Regions from separate parts of the Pseudomonas sp. p1(2021b) genome, predicted to be linked through region 2. Evidence: predicted binding sites of a transcription regulator. Region 2 holds the regulator's gene; each other region holds the start of a gene.
What was found. The regulator sigma-54, encoded in region 2, starts transcription at its own class of promoters, with help from an activator protein. The targets are predictions, from matches to a motif close to ANTGGCATNNANNTTGCTNT.

Region 1: the regulator sigma-54 is predicted to act here: its motif matches at 2,549-2,568, upstream of K8374_RS07280 (CmpA/NrtA family ABC transporter substrate-binding protein).
Region 3: the regulator sigma-54 is predicted to act here: its motif matches at 2,931-2,950, upstream of glnK (P-II family nitrogen regulator).

What each region holds. Positions count from the first base shown of each region.
Region 1 covers NZ_CP083746.1:1,558,470-1,564,164, forward strand. Annotated here, with positions in the region: gene K8374_RS07270 (nitrate/nitrite transporter) at 1-500, opposite strand, end outside; gene K8374_RS07275 (ANTAR domain-containing response regulator) at 706-1,281, opposite strand; gene K8374_RS07280 (CmpA/NrtA family ABC transporter substrate-binding protein) at 1,293-2,507, opposite strand; gene K8374_RS07285 (quinone-dependent dihydroorotate dehydrogenase) at 2,636-3,661, shown strand; gene rmf (ribosome modulation factor) at 3,760-3,975, opposite strand; gene rlmKL (bifunctional 23S rRNA (guanine(2069)-N(7))-methyltransferase RlmK/23S rRNA (guanine(2445)-N(2))-methyltransferase RlmL) at 4,527-5,695, shown strand, end outside.
Region 2 covers NZ_CP083746.1:4,127,666-4,133,360, forward strand. Annotated here, with positions in the region: gene K8374_RS19220 (SIS domain-containing protein) at 1-294, shown strand, start outside; gene K8374_RS19225 (KdsC family phosphatase) at 309-833, shown strand; gene lptC (LPS export ABC transporter periplasmic protein LptC) at 842-1,414, shown strand; gene lptA (lipopolysaccharide transport periplasmic protein LptA) at 1,401-1,925, shown strand; gene lptB (LPS export ABC transporter ATP-binding protein) at 1,926-2,651, shown strand; gene K8374_RS19245 (RNA polymerase factor sigma-54) at 2,808-4,301, shown strand; gene hpf (ribosome hibernation-promoting factor, HPF/YfiA family) at 4,379-4,687, shown strand; gene ptsN (PTS IIA-like nitrogen regulatory protein PtsN) at 4,700-5,164, shown strand; gene rapZ (RNase adapter RapZ) at 5,167-5,695, shown strand, end outside.
Region 3 covers NZ_CP083746.1:5,007,528-5,013,222, forward strand. Annotated here, with positions in the region: gene K8374_RS23260 (HAD family hydrolase) at 1-124, shown strand, start outside; gene sutA (transcriptional regulator SutA) at 278-604, opposite strand; gene K8374_RS23270 (ammonium transporter) at 1,059-2,390, opposite strand; gene glnK (P-II family nitrogen regulator) at 2,434-2,772, opposite strand; gene K8374_RS23280 (accessory factor UbiK family protein) at 3,139-3,402, shown strand; gene K8374_RS23285 (YifB family Mg chelatase-like AAA ATPase) at 3,582-5,069, shown strand; partial or broken gene K8374_RS23290 (IS3 family transposase) at 5,147-5,313, opposite strand.

The DNA of each region.
Region 1 (5,695 bases), 2.6 Mb from region 2:
TTGTTCCAGCCATAGGCCGCCGCCAGGGCAGGGGCCAGCAGGGCGGCGAACACCGTGCCGGAGTTGCCCGCACCCGCGATGCCCATGGCCTTGCCCTGGTGCTGGGGGGGATACCACTGCGAGGCCAGGGGCAGGGAGACAGCGAACGAGGCGCCGGCAAAGCCGAGGAACACGCCCAGCAGCAAGGCTTGTTCATAGCTCTGGATGCCCAGGTGCCAGGCGCAGGCCAAAGCTACGATCACCACCACCTGGCCGAGCAGCCCGGCAGTCTTCGGTGACAAGCGATCGACCAGCAGGCCCATGACGAAACGCAGCACGGCCCCGGCCAGGATCGGCGTGGCCACCATCAGGCCCCGTTGCTGTGCGCTGAGCCCGAGGTCGGTGGCGATCTGCACTGCCAAGGGGCCCAGCAGGTACCAGACCATGAAGCTCAGGTCGAAATACAGGAACGCGGCAAACAGGGTGGGCACATGCCCGGATTTCCAGAAGCTCGTATTCATCGAACACCTCGCGTGGCTGCAACGCTGGTCACGCCCTGGCTGTGCAGGGCTGGAACGAAAAAGACGCCGCTTCCCGCACCACGAGGGGAGGGGAGAGCGACGTCTTTGTCGGTAATCAAGTGAGGTAACCGCCGTTGGCTACCGGTGAGGTTTGCTCAGCAAGAGATGGGCCAACTGTTGACGGGGGGCTTTGGATTTTCGGTGCCTAGCCCAACATCTCGTGCATGGCGATGATCTGCTCGGCCACCTGGATCAGCTTCTGCTGTCGGCTCATGGCCTGGCGCCGCATCAGCGTGTAGGCCTGTTCCTCGTTGCAGTCTTTCATCTTCATCAACAGCCCTTTGGCTTGTTCGATGCGCTTGCGTTCGGCCAGTTGCTGGTCGCGAGCCAATAACTGCGCCTTGAGCGCCTGGTCGCTTTCGAAGCGGGCCATGGCCACGTCGAGGATCGGCTGCAGGCGCGTGGCCTGGATGCCTTCGACGATATAGGCGCTGACCCCGGCCTGGATCGCCTGGCGCATCACGCCCGGGTCGTGCTCGTCGGTGAACAGCACGATCGGGCGAGGACGGTCGCGGCTGACCAGTACCACCTGTTCCATCACATCCCGGCCCGGTGACTCTGTATCGATCAGAACCACGTCCGGGTGCACGGTTTCGACGCAGGTGGGCAGGTCGATGGTCAGCGCGCCCGCCTCGATCACCTCGAAGCCCGCCTCGATCAGGGCGCCCTTGAGGCGGCCGACTTTCTTTTCGGTATCGTCGATCAGCAGGATACGCAGCATGTTCGTGCTCCTCACAGTCCGGCTCGGGTGCCGAGGGCGTCATCCAGGGCATGCAGGCGGAAGCTGCGGGCGTAGCCGTAAGGGTCGCTGCCGTCCCAGCGGCTGCCGTCGATCATCAGGCTGCTGCGCATGAGGGGATAGGAGCACGGCACGCCGATGGCCTCGGCTGCCTGTCGGTAGAGCGACAGCTGCTGGACTTGGTGGGCGATTTTTAGGTAGTCCGGGTCTTCGCGCAGCAGGCCCCAGCGGCGGAACTGGGTCATGAACCACATGCCATCGGACAGGTAGGGCATGTTCGCCCGCCCCTGGTCGAACAGGCGCAGGGCGTGAGGGTCGTGCCACTGGTTGCCGAGGCCGTCCTGGTAGTCGCCGAGCAGTCGCGGTTCGATGCTGCCCAGTGGGGCGTCCAGGTAGGCCTTGCCGCTGAGCAGTTGGGCTGTGCTACGACGGTTTTCCTGGCATTGCTCGATGAATCGGCTGGCAGCCAGAACTGCTTTCACCAACGCCCGGGCACTGTTGGGGTATTGCTCGACGAATGAGCGGGTAGCGCCGAGGACTTTTTCCGGGTGGTCCGGCCAGATCGACTGGCTGGTCGCCAAGGTAAAGCCCAAGCCCTTGGCCACCGCATCGGCCGACCAGGGCTCGCCGACGCAAAAACCATCGATACGCCCGGCCTGCAGATGGGCAGCCATTTGCGCGGGTGGTACCACCACACTGCGCACGTCCTGCAGTGGATGGATACCCTGACTGGCCAGCCAATAGTACAGCCACATGGCGTGGGTGCCGGTGGGGAAGGTCTGGGCGAAGGTCAGGCGTGCGCCATGCTGGTGCACCAGGCGCGACAACGCCTCGGGGCTGGTCACGCCTTTGCGCTGCAGGGCAGGGGAGAGGTTCAGGGCCTGGGCGTTCTGGTTCAGGCCCATGAGTACGGCCATGGCATGGCGAGGTATGCCGCCCAGGCCCAGGTGCACGGCGTAGACCAGGCCATACAAGCAATGGGCGGCGTCCAGTTCACCACTGACCAGCTTGTCGCGCAGCCCGGCCCAGGAGGCCTGGCGCTTGAGGTTGAGGGTCAGGCCGTGCAGTTGGGCGAAGCCCTGGGTGGCGGCCACCACGACCGGCGCGCAGTCGGTCAGGGCCATGAAGCCGATGTCCAGGGAGGTTTTCTCGGGTGCATCGCTGCCGTTGACCCAGGCCAGGGGTGTCGTGGGGAGTGCTGTATTCAAGGGGGTCCTCGCCGGTACGGGGCTGTCTGCCTGTACCTTGCGAAGCAACCCATGTGCCAGCGCCCCTGTCGCCCGGGCCGCGCGCTGGCTATAATCGCCCGCTCACTCACCGCGAGTCTTGCCTGCCCATGTATACCCTGGCCCGCCAGCTGCTGTTCAAGCTTTCCCCGGAAACCTCCCACGACCTGTCCCTGGACCTGATCGGCGCCGGTGGCCGCCTCGGTCTGAACGGCCTGCTGTGCAAGCAGCCGGCGGCGTTGCCGGTAACGGTCATGGGCTTGAACTTCGCCAACCCGGTCGGCCTGGCCGCCGGCCTGGACAAGAACGGCGCGGCCATCGACGGTTTCGCCCAGCTGGGTTTCGGCTTCGTCGAGATCGGCACCGTGACCCCGCGCCCTCAGCCGGGCAACCCCAAGCCGCGTCTGTTCCGCCTGCCCGAAGCCACGGCGATCATCAACCGCATGGGGTTCAACAACCTCGGCGTCGATCACCTGCTGGCGCGGGTTCGCGCAGCGCGATATGACGGTGTGCTGGGCATCAACATCGGCAAGAACTTCGACACGCCGGTCGAGCGCGCGGTGGACGACTACCTGATTTGCCTGGAGAAGGTCTACGCCGACGCCAGCTATATCACCGTCAACGTCAGCTCGCCCAACACCCCAGGCCTGCGCACCTTGCAGTTCGGCGACTCGCTCAAGCAATTGCTGCAGGCCCTGGCGGTACGCCGCGAGCAGTTGGCCACCGAGCACGGCAAGCGCGTGCCCCTGGCCATCAAGATCGCCCCGGACATGACTGACGAGGAAACCGCGCTGGTGGCCTCGGCGCTGATGGAAACCGGCATGGACGCGGTGATCGCCACCAACACTACGCTCGGCCGCGAAGGCGTGCAGGGCCTGCCGTTCGGTGACGAGGCCGGTGGCCTGTCCGGTGCGCCGGTGCTGGAGAAGAGCACCCACACGGTGAAGGTATTGGCCGGTGAACTGGCCGGCAGGTTGCCGATCATCGCCGCGGGTGGGATCACCGAAGGGCGTCACGCAGCGGAAAAGATTGCCGCCGGCGCCAGCCTGGTGCAGGTGTACTCGGGCTTTATCTACAAGGGGCCTGCGCTGATCCGCGAGGCGGTGGATGCCATTGCGGCGATGCCTCGGCAATAAAGGAACGGGCATAAAAAAGGGCCCCTCGAGGGGCCCCTGGGCCTCAGCCCGCCGCCCGGATAGGGCGCGCATGGTGACTCGAATTCAGTGTCCTCGTCTCAGCCAACGGCGTGATTTTCGTTGAGTCTCTGGATGCCAGCGGTGCCGGTCATGCCATCCCAGTTGTCACCCCGTCCTTCGCGCCAGCCATTGATCCAGGCTTGACGTACGGACGGCAGGTTGAAGGGGCAAAGCTCGCGGGATTTGCCGGTGACCCCATACTGGTAGCCACGTGAATATGCTCTTTCCAACGGATCACGCTTAAGTCTTCTCATAGGGTGTTGCCCTCACTTGTTGACTGTAATGTCCCGTCGGCCTCTCCGAGGCCGGGCAGAATCGTTCTGCCGGTTTGCGCTCGCTGCCGGCGTGGCGAGCGGAAGGTGTTGCCTCGTTGCGAGACAACCTGAGGTCAGTTCTAACCAAAGCGAGTCACAGTGTGAATGATCGATTTGTCATAAGGACGTAACCTTTCCAAGGGTCAAAGGATAAGTAAATAAATGCGACTCAACTTGATTTATCGTTGAGCCCGCTATGATCAGGGTTTAGCGCTGCTGTGCAGTCATCTGGCCAGTGGTGCTGGACGATGACCGTAACAATTTGAAATGCGACGAAGGGTCACATTGGCGCTCCCGTCGCTGGAAATTTTCATACTGCCTGACGATCTAACCTCCTTTCGCCATGACGCGATGGGCTCGTCGATCAGGTGGCCCGGCCTTCCCTCAGTGGGCAAGGCCACCCGAGCGCCTGCTGGAAGGGCGCCCGGGCAAACTCAGGCGGGGCGATGCGTCGGCCCGTCACTCAACCAGCCCAAGGCTTTGGATTGCTCATGTCGGACCGTTTCGAACTCTATCTCACCTGCCCCAAAGGCCTGGAAGGCCTGCTCGCCGAGGAAGCCCGCAGCCTGGGCCTTGAAGAGGTGCGCGAGCACACCTCGGCGATCCGCGGCTCGGCCGACATGGAAACCGCCTACCGCCTGTGCCTGTGGTCGCGCCTGGCCAACCGCGTGCTGCTGGTGCTCAAGCGTTTTTCCATGAAGAACGCCGACGAGCTCTACGGCGGCGTCCATGGTGTCGACTGGCAGGACCACTTGATGCCCGACGGCACCCTGGCGGTGGAGTTCAGCGGCCACGGCTCAGGTATCGACAACACCCACTTCGGTGCCCTGAAGGTCAAGGACGCCATTGTCGACAAGCTGCGCAACCGTGAAGGCCAGCGTCCTTCGGTGGACAAGATCGACCCGGACGTGCGCGTGCACCTGCGCCTGGAGCGCGGTGAGGCGATCCTGTCCCTGGACCTGTCCGGCCACAGCCTGCACCAGCGTGGCTACCGCCTGCAGCAAGGCGCTGCGCCGCTGAAGGAGAACCTGGCGGCGGCGGTGCTGATCCGTGCCGGGTGGCCGCGTATCGCCGCCGAAGGTGGCGCCCTGGCGGACCCCATGTGCGGCGTGGGCACCTTCCTGGTCGAAGCGGCGATGATCGCTGCCGATATTGCACCTAACCTCAAGCGCGAACGGTGGGGCTTCACGGCCTGGCTCGGCCATGTGCCGGCGCTGTGGCGCAAGGTGCATGACGAGGCCCAGGCACGGGCCCAGGCGGGGTTGGCCAAGCCGCCGCTGTGGATTCGCGGCTATGAAGCCGACCCTCGGCTGATCCAGCCGGGGCGCAACAACGTCGAGCGCGCGGGCCTGGGCGACTGGGTGAAGATCTACCAGGGCGAGGTCGGCAGCTTCGAGCCGCGCCCGGACCAGAACCAGAAAGGCCTGGTGATCAGCAACCCCCCCTATGGCGAGCGCCTGGGCGACGAGGCGAGCCTGCTCTACCTCTACCAGAACCTTGGCGAGCGCCTGCGCCAGGCTTGCCTGGGTTGGGAAGCGGCGGTGTTCACCGGTGCGCCAGAGCTGGGCAAGCGCATGGGCATTCGCAGCCACAAGCAGTACGCGTTCTGGAACGGCGCGCTGCCCTGCAAATTGTTGCTGTTCAAGGTGCAGCCCGACCA
Region 2 (5,695 bases):
CGCAAGAGCCTGGTCGGCATGACCGTGGTGCTGGAAGCCGACGGCCGCCTGGCCGGCGTGTTCACCGACGGCGACCTGCGCCGCGCCCTGGAGCGCAACATCGATGTGCACAAGACCATCATCGACCAGGTGATGACCGTGCACGGCAAGACCGCACGTGCCGAGATGCTCGCCGCCGAGGCCCTGCGCATCATGGAAGACAACAAGATCAACGCACTGGTGGTGGTCGACCAGAACGACCGCCCGACCGGCGCCCTGAACATGCACGACCTGCTGCGCGCAGGCGTGATGTGATGGAGGACAACACGATGAACCCGGATCTGCTGCAACGCGGCAAGGCCATCAAGCTGGCGGTCTTCGACGTCGACGGCGTGCTCACCGACGGGCGCCTGTACTTCCTCGAGGACGGCAGCGAGTTCAAGACCTTCAACACCCTCGACGGACATGGCATCAAGATGCTCATGGCCTCGGGCGTGACCACCGCGATCATCAGCGGGCGCAAGACCCCGGTGGTCGAACGCCGGGCGCGCAACCTCGGCATCCCGCACCTGTTCCAGGGCCGCGAGGACAAACTTGTGGTGCTCGACGGCCTGCTGGCCGAACTGGGCCTAAGCTATGAACAGGTCGCCTACCTGGGCGACGACCTGCCCGACCTGCCGGTGATCCGCCGCGTGGGCCTGGGCATGGCAGTGGCCAGCGCTGCACCGTTCGTTCGCCAGCATGCCCATGGCGTGACCCAGGCGCGCGGCGGCGAAGGCGCAGCGCGCGAATTCTGTGAATTGATCATGCAGGCCCAGGGCAACCTGGACGCTGCCAACGCCAACTACCTCTAAGGCCGCACATGTTCAGCAAGAAAGCCCGAAATATCGTGCTGCTCGGTGCGATCGCCGCACTGCTGGTGGCGGTCGGCTACTGGAACATCAGCCCCGAGAGCTTCCTCGACAAGCCCGTGGCCCAGGTCGACGAAAGCGCCATCGACTACTACGCGATCAACGCCCACAGCGTGCAGTTCATGCCAGACGGCAAGATGCAGTACGAGATGACCGCCGACAAGGTCGAGCACCTCAAGGCCAGCGAAGTCTCCCTGCTGACCAAGCCCGACCTGCACCTGTACCGCGGTACCCAGTACCCGTGGCACGTGCAGAGCGAGCGCGCCGAGGTCAACCCGGACGGTACCGAGGTCGAGCTCATCGAGAAGGTCCGCGTGGCCCGTACCGATGAAAAGCAGCGCGAAATGATCGTCACCACGTCCCGCATGACCGTGTTCCCGCAGAAGCAATATGCGCAGACCGAGCAAGCCGTTAGAATCGACGGCGCCGGTGGGACCACTACGGGCAAAGGAATGAAAGCGTATTTGAAAGACGGCAGGATGGACCTGCTGTCCAACGTAAGAGGACAGTATGAGGCTCGTTAAAACCCTCCCCTTTTTGCTCAGCCTGAGCGCGGCACTGGGAAGCGCGAGCGCCTTGGCCCTGCCCAACGATCGTGACCAGCCTATCCGCATCCAGGCCGACAACGCTCACCTGGACGACAAGCAAGGCGTAGCCACCTATACCGGCGACGTGATCATCACCCAGGGCTCGATGATGATCAAAGGCAACACCGTGACCATCACCCGCGCCGCCTCCGGCGATATCGACGTGGTCACCTCGGTGGGCAACCTGGCGTACTTCGAGCAGCAGCAGAGCGCTGCCAAGCCCGACAAGATGAAAGGCTGGGCCGTGACCATCCAGTACCAGGCGCAGAAGGACATGGTGATCCTCACCGACCGCGCCAAGGTCGAGAACGAAGGCAACACCACCGAAGGCGAGAAGATCGTCTACAACACCAAGACCCAGGTGGCTACCGCCGGTCGCGGTGGCAATGTGACCTCACCCCGTCAGCGCATCGACATGGTGATTCAGCCGAAGAAGAAGGCCGAGTAAATGGCAACCCTCAAAGCCCAGCACCTGGCCAAGAGCTACAAGGGCCGCCAGGTCGTCCGCGACGTCAGCCTGTCGATCGACAGCGGCCAGATCGTCGGCCTGCTCGGCCCCAACGGCGCCGGCAAGACCACCTGCTTCTACATGATCGTCGGCCTGGTCCGCGCCGACCAGGGCCGCGTGCTGATCGACAACCTGGACGTCAGCCACCAGCCCATGCACGGTCGCGCCCGCGCCGGCATCGGCTACCTGCCCCAGGAAGCGTCGATCTTCCGCAAACTGTCGGTGGCCGACAACATCATGGCCATCCTCGAGACCCGCAAGGACCTCGACCGCGACGGCCGCCGCAAGGAGCTGGAAAGCCTGCTGCAGGAGTTCCACATCAGCCACATCCGTGACAACCTCGGCATGAGCCTCTCCGGTGGCGAACGCCGCCGCGTCGAGATCGCACGGGCATTGGCCACCGCGCCGAAGTTCATCCTGCTGGACGAACCCTTCGCCGGTGTCGACCCGATTTCCGTGGGCGATATCAAGCAGATCATCCATCACCTCAAGGCCAAGGGCATCGGTGTGCTGATCACCGACCACAACGTCCGCGAGACGCTCGATATCTGCGAGACCGCCTACATCGTCAACGATGGACAACTGATCGCCGAAGGCGATGCCGAGACTATCCTGGCCAATGACCTGGTCAAGGAGGTCTACCTGGGCCACGAGTTCCGACTCTGAGCCCGGAGTCTGCCCGGGGCACTGCCGCAAAGGTTGCAGTGCTCTAGGCAAACGCTACAATTTCAGGCATATAACTTGCTTAAAATTGGCGCCCCGGCGCCCTTCGTGTAGTGGATGGCGCATGCGCGCCGGCGAACAAGGTATTAAGCCCCAGCCATGAAACCATCGCTCGTCCTAAAAATGGGCCAGCAACTGACGATGACACCGCAGTTGCAACAGGCCATCCGTCTGCTCCAGCTCTCTACCCTGGACCTTCAACAGGAAATTCAGGAAGCGCTGGAATCCAACCCGATGCTCGAACGTCAGGAAGACGGCGACGACTTCGACAACAGCGACCCCATGGCCGACAACGCCGAGAGCAAGCCGGTCGCCGAAGCCCAGGACAACAGCTTCCAGGAAAGCACGGCCAGCGCCGAAACCCTGGAAGAAGGCGAATGGAACGAGCGCATCCCCAACGAACTGCCCGTCGACACGGCCTGGGAAGACATCTACCAGACCAGCGCCAGCAGCCTGCCGGCCAGCGATGACGACGAGTGGGACTTCACTACCCGTACCTCCACCGGCGAGAGCCTGCAAAGCCACCTGCTGTGGCAGTTGAACCTGGCACCGATGTCCGACACCGACCGGCTCATTGCCGTGACCCTGATCGACAGCATCAACGGCCAGGGCTACCTGGAGGACAGCCTCGAGGAAATCTGCGCAGGCTTCGACCCCGAGCTGGATATCGAGCTGGATGAAGTGGAAGCCGTACTGCACCGCATCCAGCAGTTCGAGCCTGCCGGCATCGGCGCACGCAACCTCGGCGAATGCCTGCTGCTGCAGCTGCGCCAGCTGCCGGCCGACACCCCATGGATGGCCGAAGCCCAGCGCCTGGTCAGCGACTTCATCGACCTGCTCGGCAGCCGCGACTACAGCCAGCTGATGCGGCGCATGAAGCTCAAGGAAGATGAGCTGCGCCAGGTCATCGAGCTGGTACAGAGCCTCAACCCGCGCCCGGGCTCGCAGATCGAATCCAGCGAACCGGAATACGTGGTACCCGACGTCATCGTGCGCAAGGACAACGACCGCTGGCTGGTGGAGCTCAACCAGGAAGCGATCCCGCGCCTGCGGGTCAACCCGCAATACGCAGGTTTCGTCCGCCGCGCCGACACCAGCGCCGACAACACCTTCATGCGCAACCAGTTGCAGGAGGCACGCTGGTTCATCAAGAGCCTGCAGAGCCGCAACGAGACGCTGATGAAGGTCGCCACCCAGATCGTCGAGCACCAGCGCGGCTTCCTCGACCAGGGCGACGAGGCGATGAAGCCGTTGGTGCTACACGACATCGCCGAGGCGGTCGGCATGCACGAATCGACCATTTCCCGGGTCACCACGCAGAAATACATGCATACCCCGCGTGGCATCTATGAATTGAAATACTTTTTCTCGAGCCATGTGAGCACCTCCGAAGGCGGTGAATGCTCGTCTACGGCGATCCGCGCGATCATCAAGAAACTGGTTGCGGCGGAAAATCAGAAAAAGCCATTGAGTGACAGCAAGATCGCTGGTTTACTGGAGGCACAAGGCATCCAGGTAGCCCGTCGCACCGTCGCCAAGTACCGCGAGTCCCTCGGCATCGCACCGTCGAGCGAGCGCAAGCGACTGATGTAGCCCCTGGCTGTGCCATAGCGTTTCAGTGGCAGGTGCAATACCTGCCCTTTATGCACGGGCAACAAAGGAGAAGCTGTATGCAAGTCAACATCAGTGGACAGCATGTAGAAGTCACCCAACCACTGCGTGAGTACGTACTCGAGAAGCTCGCCCGGGTGGAAGGACATTTCGACAAGATCACCAATGTCACGGTGATCATGAAAGTCGAGAAACTGCAGCAGAAGGTCGAGGCCACGCTCCAGATTCCCGGCGGAGAAGTGGTTGCCAACGCCGAACACCAAGACATGTATGCAGCGATCGATGCCCTGGCTGACAAGCTCGACCGCCAACTGAAAAAACACAAGGAAAAACAGCAAAGCCTGCTGCAAGGTGCAGCCGCCCGCTGATCCCTCTCATCCATGATCCGACTTGAAACCATCCTGACCCCCGGCCGTTCCCTCGTGAACGTGCCGGGCGGCAGTAAGAAGCGCGCCCTGGAAAAGGTCGCCAACCTGATCGCCGAGCAAATTCCCGAACTGGAGATGCAGGACGTCTTCGAAAAGTTGGTTGCCCGCGAGAAACTGGGCTCCACCGGCTTCGGCAATGGCATCGCCATCCCCCACTGCCGGCTCGAAGGCTGCACGGCGCCCGTCAGCGCCCTGCTGCACCTGGATGCTCCCATCGACTACGACGCCATCGATGGCGCGCCCGTGGACCTGCTGTTCGTCCTGCTGGTACCCGAGGCGGCCACCGATGCCCACCTTGAACTGCTGCGCCAGATCGCCAGCATGCTCGATCGCAAGGAGGTCCGCGATCGCCTGCGTGCCGCCGGCAGCAGCGAGGCCCTGTACCAGGTAGTCCTAGACGCACAGAACGAGCACTGAACATGCGCCTGATCATCGTCAGCGGCCGGTCCGGCTCCGGCAAAAGTACCGCCCTCGATGTCCTGGAAGACAACGGCTACTACTGCATCGACAACCTGCCCGCCGGGTTGTTGCCGCAACTGGCCGAAAATGCACTGATCAATACCGAGCTGTTGCAACCGAAGGTGGCCGTCTCCATCGACGCGCGCAACCTGCCCAGCCACCTGACCCGTTTTCCCGACCTGCTCGAAGAGGCCCGGAGCCGGCATATCCAGTGCGACGTGCTGTACCTGGACGCCGACGAGGAGACACTGCTCAAGCGCTTCTCCGAGACCCGCCGGCGCCACCCGCTGACCAACGCCAATCGCTCCCTGGCAGAGGCGATCCGGGTCGAAAGCGAGCTGCTCGGCCCGATCTCCGATCTGGCCGACCTGAAGATCGACACCACCAACCTGAACCTCTACCAGTTGCGCGATTCGATCAAGCTGCGCCTGCTCAACCAGCCCGAGCCCGGCACCGCGTTCCTGGTCGAGTCCTTCGGTTTCAAGCGCG
Region 3 (5,695 bases), 880 kb from region 2:
GCGCGCCGGGCTGCGGGCGGTGTGGTTCAACCCCCAGGGTAAGGCCTGGGCGGGCGAGCAGGCGCCGAATGCCGAGATCCAGCGGCTTTCCCAGCTGCCGGACGTCCTGACCCGCTGGCGTTGACTGGGGGCGCGTTGCGCCCCTTTCGCGGGGCAAGCCCGCTCCTACAAGGATCGGCGCCGCTGTTGTAGGAGTGGGCTTGTCCCGCGATCAGGCCGGCAAGGCCATACACAAAAAAAGCCCGCAGCGACGGCGGGCTTTCTTGTGTTCAGCCACTCAGATAGGGCGGCTGCCGTACTTGTTGTCCGGCTTCTTGGGCGGGTCGGCGACCACGTTGGCTTCGACCTCTTGAACCTTGCCACCCCGTGCAAGAAACTCTTCCATGGCCTTGGCCAGCGCATCGCGCTCCTTCTGCTTGGCCTCCATGCTCGGCATCTCGTCTACCGAGACCGCTGCCTTGGATTTGCCCTTGGCGGCAGGTGCGGGGCTGTCGTCTTCGCCGGCATCTTCCGCGCCGTCGTCGGCTGCAGCTTCAAGGCCCTCATCGGCCTCGTCTTCGTCGCCTACTTCGAGGTCGTCATTTTCCAGATCGTCGTCGCTCATGTTCTACCTCATGACTTGCGAAAAGCAGGTTAGTTATAGACCAGTGGAGCCGTAGACCGGCGTCCACCAGTGAAAATTCAACTGGCCGTGGGTTGGCCACTGCCCGGGCATCCATCTCCTGATGGGAGACTGCCGCCCTGCAGGCCCTGCTCCTGGCAGTGCCTGAAAAATCATCGAGCCATCGGCCGGAAAAAAGCGCCGGCAATTACCTGCTGGCCATGCGCTATTGCAAGCCTAGCAAAGGGTTGAGAAGAGTGTGGACAGCTCATCGAACACCCTTCGGCGCGCATTCTAGCGCGCTCGTGAAAAAAGCAAAGCTCCCTGAACGCTTGGCAACCTGTAAGTTTTTTACGAATGTCACGAACGTGCCGGGTAAACCGTTTGCCCTACGCCAAACCACGAATTTCAGGCAGAAAAAAGCCCGGCGAACCGGGCAGTTTTCATCGCGTCGCGGTTACAGGTTGTAGCCGCGCTCGTTGTGCTGAGCCAGGTCGAGGCCGACCGACTCTTCTTCGTCATTGACCCGCAGCCCCATCAGGCCATCGAGCACCTTGAGGATCACGTAGGTAACGATGGCGGTATAGACGACAGTGAACAGCACGCCCTTGGTCTGCACCCAGACTTGCGCGCCAATGTCTTCGACCGCACCAAAGCCGCCCAGGGCAGGCGCTGCGAACACGCCGGTGAGGATGGCACCGACGATACCGCCGACTCCATGCACGCCGAAGGCATCCAGGGAGTCGTCGTAGCCGAGCTTGCGCTTGAGGCTGGTGGCGCAGAAATAGCAGATCACGCCCGAAGCCAGGCCGATCACCAGCGCGCCCATCGGGCCAACGGTACCGGCAGCCGGTGTGATGGCCACAAGGCCGGCGACCACACCCGAGGCGATGCCCAGGGCACTCGGTTTACCGTGGCCGATCCATTCGGCGAACATCCAGCCCAGTGCCGCGGCGGCGGTGGCGATCTGGGTGACCAGCATGGCCATGCCGGCGGTGCCGTTGGCGGCGGCGGCGGAACCTGCGTTGAAACCGAACCAGCCGATCCACAGCATGGCCGCGCCCATCAGGGTGTAGCCCAGGTTGTGCGGGGCCATCGGCGTGGTCGGGTAGCCCTTGCGCTTGCCCAGCACCAGGCAGCAGACCAGACCTGCGATACCCGCGTTGATGTGCACCACGGTGCCACCGGCGAAGTCCAGTACACCCCAGTCCCACATCAGCGCGCCGTCACCGCTCCATACCATGTGGGCGATCGGGGCGTAGACCAGGGTGAACCACACACCCATGAACACCAGCATGGCGGAGAACTTCATGCGCTCGGCGAAGGCACCGACGATCAGCGCCGGGGTGATGATGGCGAAGGTCATCTGGAAGGTGATGAACACCGCTTCGGGGAACAGCGCGGCAGCCGAGGTCAGGCTCTCAGGCGTCACACCGCTGAGGAAGGCCTTGGAAAAGCCGCCGACGAAGGAATTGAGGTTGACCACGCCCTTTTCCATACCGGAGGTATCGAACGCCAGGCTATAGCCGTAGACGACCCAGAGAATGCTCATCAGGCCGGTGATGGCGAAGCATTGCATCATCACCGACAGCACGTTCTTCGAGCGCACCATACCGCCGTAGAACAGTGCCAGGCCTGGAATGGTCATGAACAGCACCAGCGCCGTGGCGGTGAGCATCCAGGCGGTGTCGCCGGAGTTCAGCGCCGGGGCAGCTTCCTCTGCCAGGGCCAGGCCGGGCATTACGAGGGACAATAGGGCTCCTAGCCCTGCGATCTTGCGCAGAGTCATGTTGTTTTCTCCTGGGGCGTTGGGTTTGGTGAGGCTGTGGTGCTTAGATCGCGTCGGTATCGGTTTCGCCGGTACGGATGCGGATGGCCTGCTCCAGATTGACCACGAAGATCTTGCCGTCACCGATTTTGCCGGTGTTGGCCGCCTTGGTGATGGCTTCGATGACCCGGTCAAGATCCTTGTCGTCGATGGCGACGTCGATCTTCACCTTGGGCAGGAAATCGACCACGTACTCGGCACCGCGGTACAGCTCGGTATGGCCTTTCTGCCGACCGAAGCCTTTGACTTCGGTCACGGTGATGCCCTGCACGCCGATTTCCGACAGCGACTCGCGCACGTCGTCCAGCTTGAACGGCTTGATGATGGCAGTGACTAGCTTCATGAAACTTCTCCCGATTTGGTGGACTTGCCCCAGGAAAACAAACCCGTCTCAAGTCTAAGCGCAGCGCCTGGCTTTGTAACGCGCCGTCGGCGGCATCTGGCATCGCGTGCGCGCTGCCTGGTTCAAGGAACTGCATCAGTGCATGGCTCGCAGAGGTCTAAGCAGAAACCTTGCCAGTTCAAATAAAACTATGAAAAACAAAGAGTTACTGTGAATACGCTTGCTTGGCCAATCGCCATCAGGCAAAACGCGCACAATTAAGGTGCATGCGAGCCAGGCGCATTGCGCAAAAAATGTGCAGCGCGAGCCCCGCCAGGGCGCGTGTTACACTGCCCGCCTTTTCATTGATTCAGCGGACAGCCCAACATGCTCGCGCCAAAAGCCTTCCTCGATGCCCTGAGCGACCAGGCCTCCCGCCTGTTCAGCGGCGACACCGCCCAACCCCGCGCCGAACTGGAAAGCCAGTTCAAGGTCCTGATGCAAGGTGCCTTCAGCAAGCTGGACCTGGTCAGCCGGGACGAATTCGACAGCCAGATGGTCGTTCTGGCGCGCACCCGCGCCCGCCTGGAGGCGCTGGAGAAGCAACTGGCCGAGCTGGAGGCCCGGGTCGCGCCGCCTGCCCAGGAATGACAGCCGGTACCCCTGTGGGAGCGGGTTCACCGCCGAAGGACCGCACAGCGGCCCCAACCTGGCCTTGACCCGCTTCGCTGCAAAACCCCGACGCACTCTTTCGCGATTACCCTTCCCCAGGCGCTCTATGCTTGCCAAACCGCAGGAAGCGGTTCCCCACAAGCGACCACGGAGTGTCCATGTCCCTCGCCCTCGTCCACAGCCGCGCCCAGGTCGGAGTACTGGCGCCCGCTGTCAGCGTCGAAACCCACCTGGCCAACGGCCTCCCAACCCTGACCCTGGTCGGGCTGCCCGAAGCCACGGTCAAGGAAAGCAAGGACCGGGTGCGCAGCGCCATCGTCAACTCCGGGTTGGACTACCCCAACCGACGCATCACCCAGAATCTCGCGCCCGCCGACCTGCCCAAGGATGGTGGCCGTTACGACCTGGCCATTGCCCTGGGCATCCTCGCCGCCAATGGCCAGGTACCGGTGGCGGCCTTGAGCGAGATCGAGTGCATTGGTGAGCTGGCCTTGTCGGGTGGGTTGCGCCCGGTGCAGGGCGTCTTGCCGGCGGCGCTGGCGGCACGGGAGGCCGGGCGGGCGTTGGTCGTGCCGAAGGAGAATGCGGAAGAGGCAAGCCTGGCAAGCGGCCTGGTGGTCTATGCGGTGGGCCATCTACTGGAGCTGGTCGCCCACCTCAACGGCCAGGTGCCCCTGCCACCCTATGCGGCCAACGGCTTGCTGCTGCGCAGCCGGCCCTACCCCGACCTCAGCGAAGTACAAGGCCAGGCCGCCGCCAAGCGTGCGCTGCTGGTGGCGGCGGCAGGGGCCCATAACCTCTTGTTCACAGGCCCACCCGGCACGGGCAAGACACTGCTCGCCAGCCGTTTGCCCGGTTTGCTTCCCCCGCTGGATGAACGCGAAGCCCTGGAAGTGGCGGCGATCCAATCCGTCAGCGGTCAAAAGCCGCTGGATTGCTGGCCGCAGCGCCCGTTTCGCCACCCACACCATTCGGCGTCCGGGCCAGCACTGGTCGGCGGGGGCAGCAGGCCGCAACCGGGGGAGATCACCCTGGCGCACCACGGCGTGTTGTTCCTGGACGAGTTGCCGGAGTTCGAACGGCGCGTGCTGGAGGTCCTTCGCGAACCCTTGGAGTCCGGCGAGATCGTGGTGGCGCGGGCCAAGGACCGGGTCCGCTTCCCGGCGCGCTTCCAGTTGGTGGCAGCGATGAATCCCTGCCCGTGCGGCTACCTGGGCGACCCCACCGGGCGCTGCCGCTGCAGCACCGAACAAATCCAGCGCTACCGCAACAAGCTTTCCGGCCCCCTGCTCGACCGCATCGACCTGCACCTGACCGTGGCACGGGAAAGCACGGTGCTGACCAACGAACCCAGCGGCGATTCCAGCGCCAGCGTCGCCCGCCTGGTAGCCGAGGCCCGCGAGCTGCAGCAGCGCCGCCAAGGGTGCGCCAATGCCTTTCTCGACCTCAATGGCCTGCGCCGCCACTGCGTGCTGGAGCCTGCTGACCAGGCCTGGCTGGAAGGTGCCTGCGAGCGTTTGACCTTGTCGCTGCGCGCAGCCCATCGCCTGCTCAAGGTGGCCCGCACGCTGGCTGATCTCGAGCAAGTGGAGCGCATTGGCCGTGCGCACCTGGCCGAAGCGCTGCAGTATCGGCCTGGTTCCTGATCACCGCAGTGCAGGCGACCCCATCGCGGGGCAAGGCGTTCCACAGGTTTGGACTGTCCCCAAAAAGTTGGACAGTTCTAAGCTGCGGCCTGAGCCCTGTACTCAACAGGGCTCAGGCCATTAAGCCTCAGCTTGATGCGGTTCTGGTTGTAATACTCATCCAGACCCGCTTTCAACTCGTCGATAGTCTCGAAACGCTTCAGATAAAAAACTCGGATTTGAGCGTGCCGAAGAAACTTTCCATCTCAAGCCGGAAACCTCACAGACGCGGACCGCTTGAAGGAAAGCGAACGCGTGGGAGCAGGAAGAAACTGTTGCGCCGGCCCACCAGCCTCCGCCCAGGAAGACGGCCCTCTCTAGCCCCTACCGTTGGTCAATTCACTGCTTTAGGGAGCAAGGGCGACCACTGCGCTTGAGGACGAAAATAAACCCATGTGCTATAATCTAGGCCACTTAGCCTCTCACTAAAAAACCTTTAAAATCAGCATATTGTCATGACAATGGAAGACTCCAGCAAAGTAAAATCTGATTTAGTCCAGGTCGCTAGGCTAGCTTTAAGCGAAAAAACTGAGGACGTCAGGCTTTTCGTGGCACGCCTCGTTCGTCAGTACCGAGCGAGTGAGCCG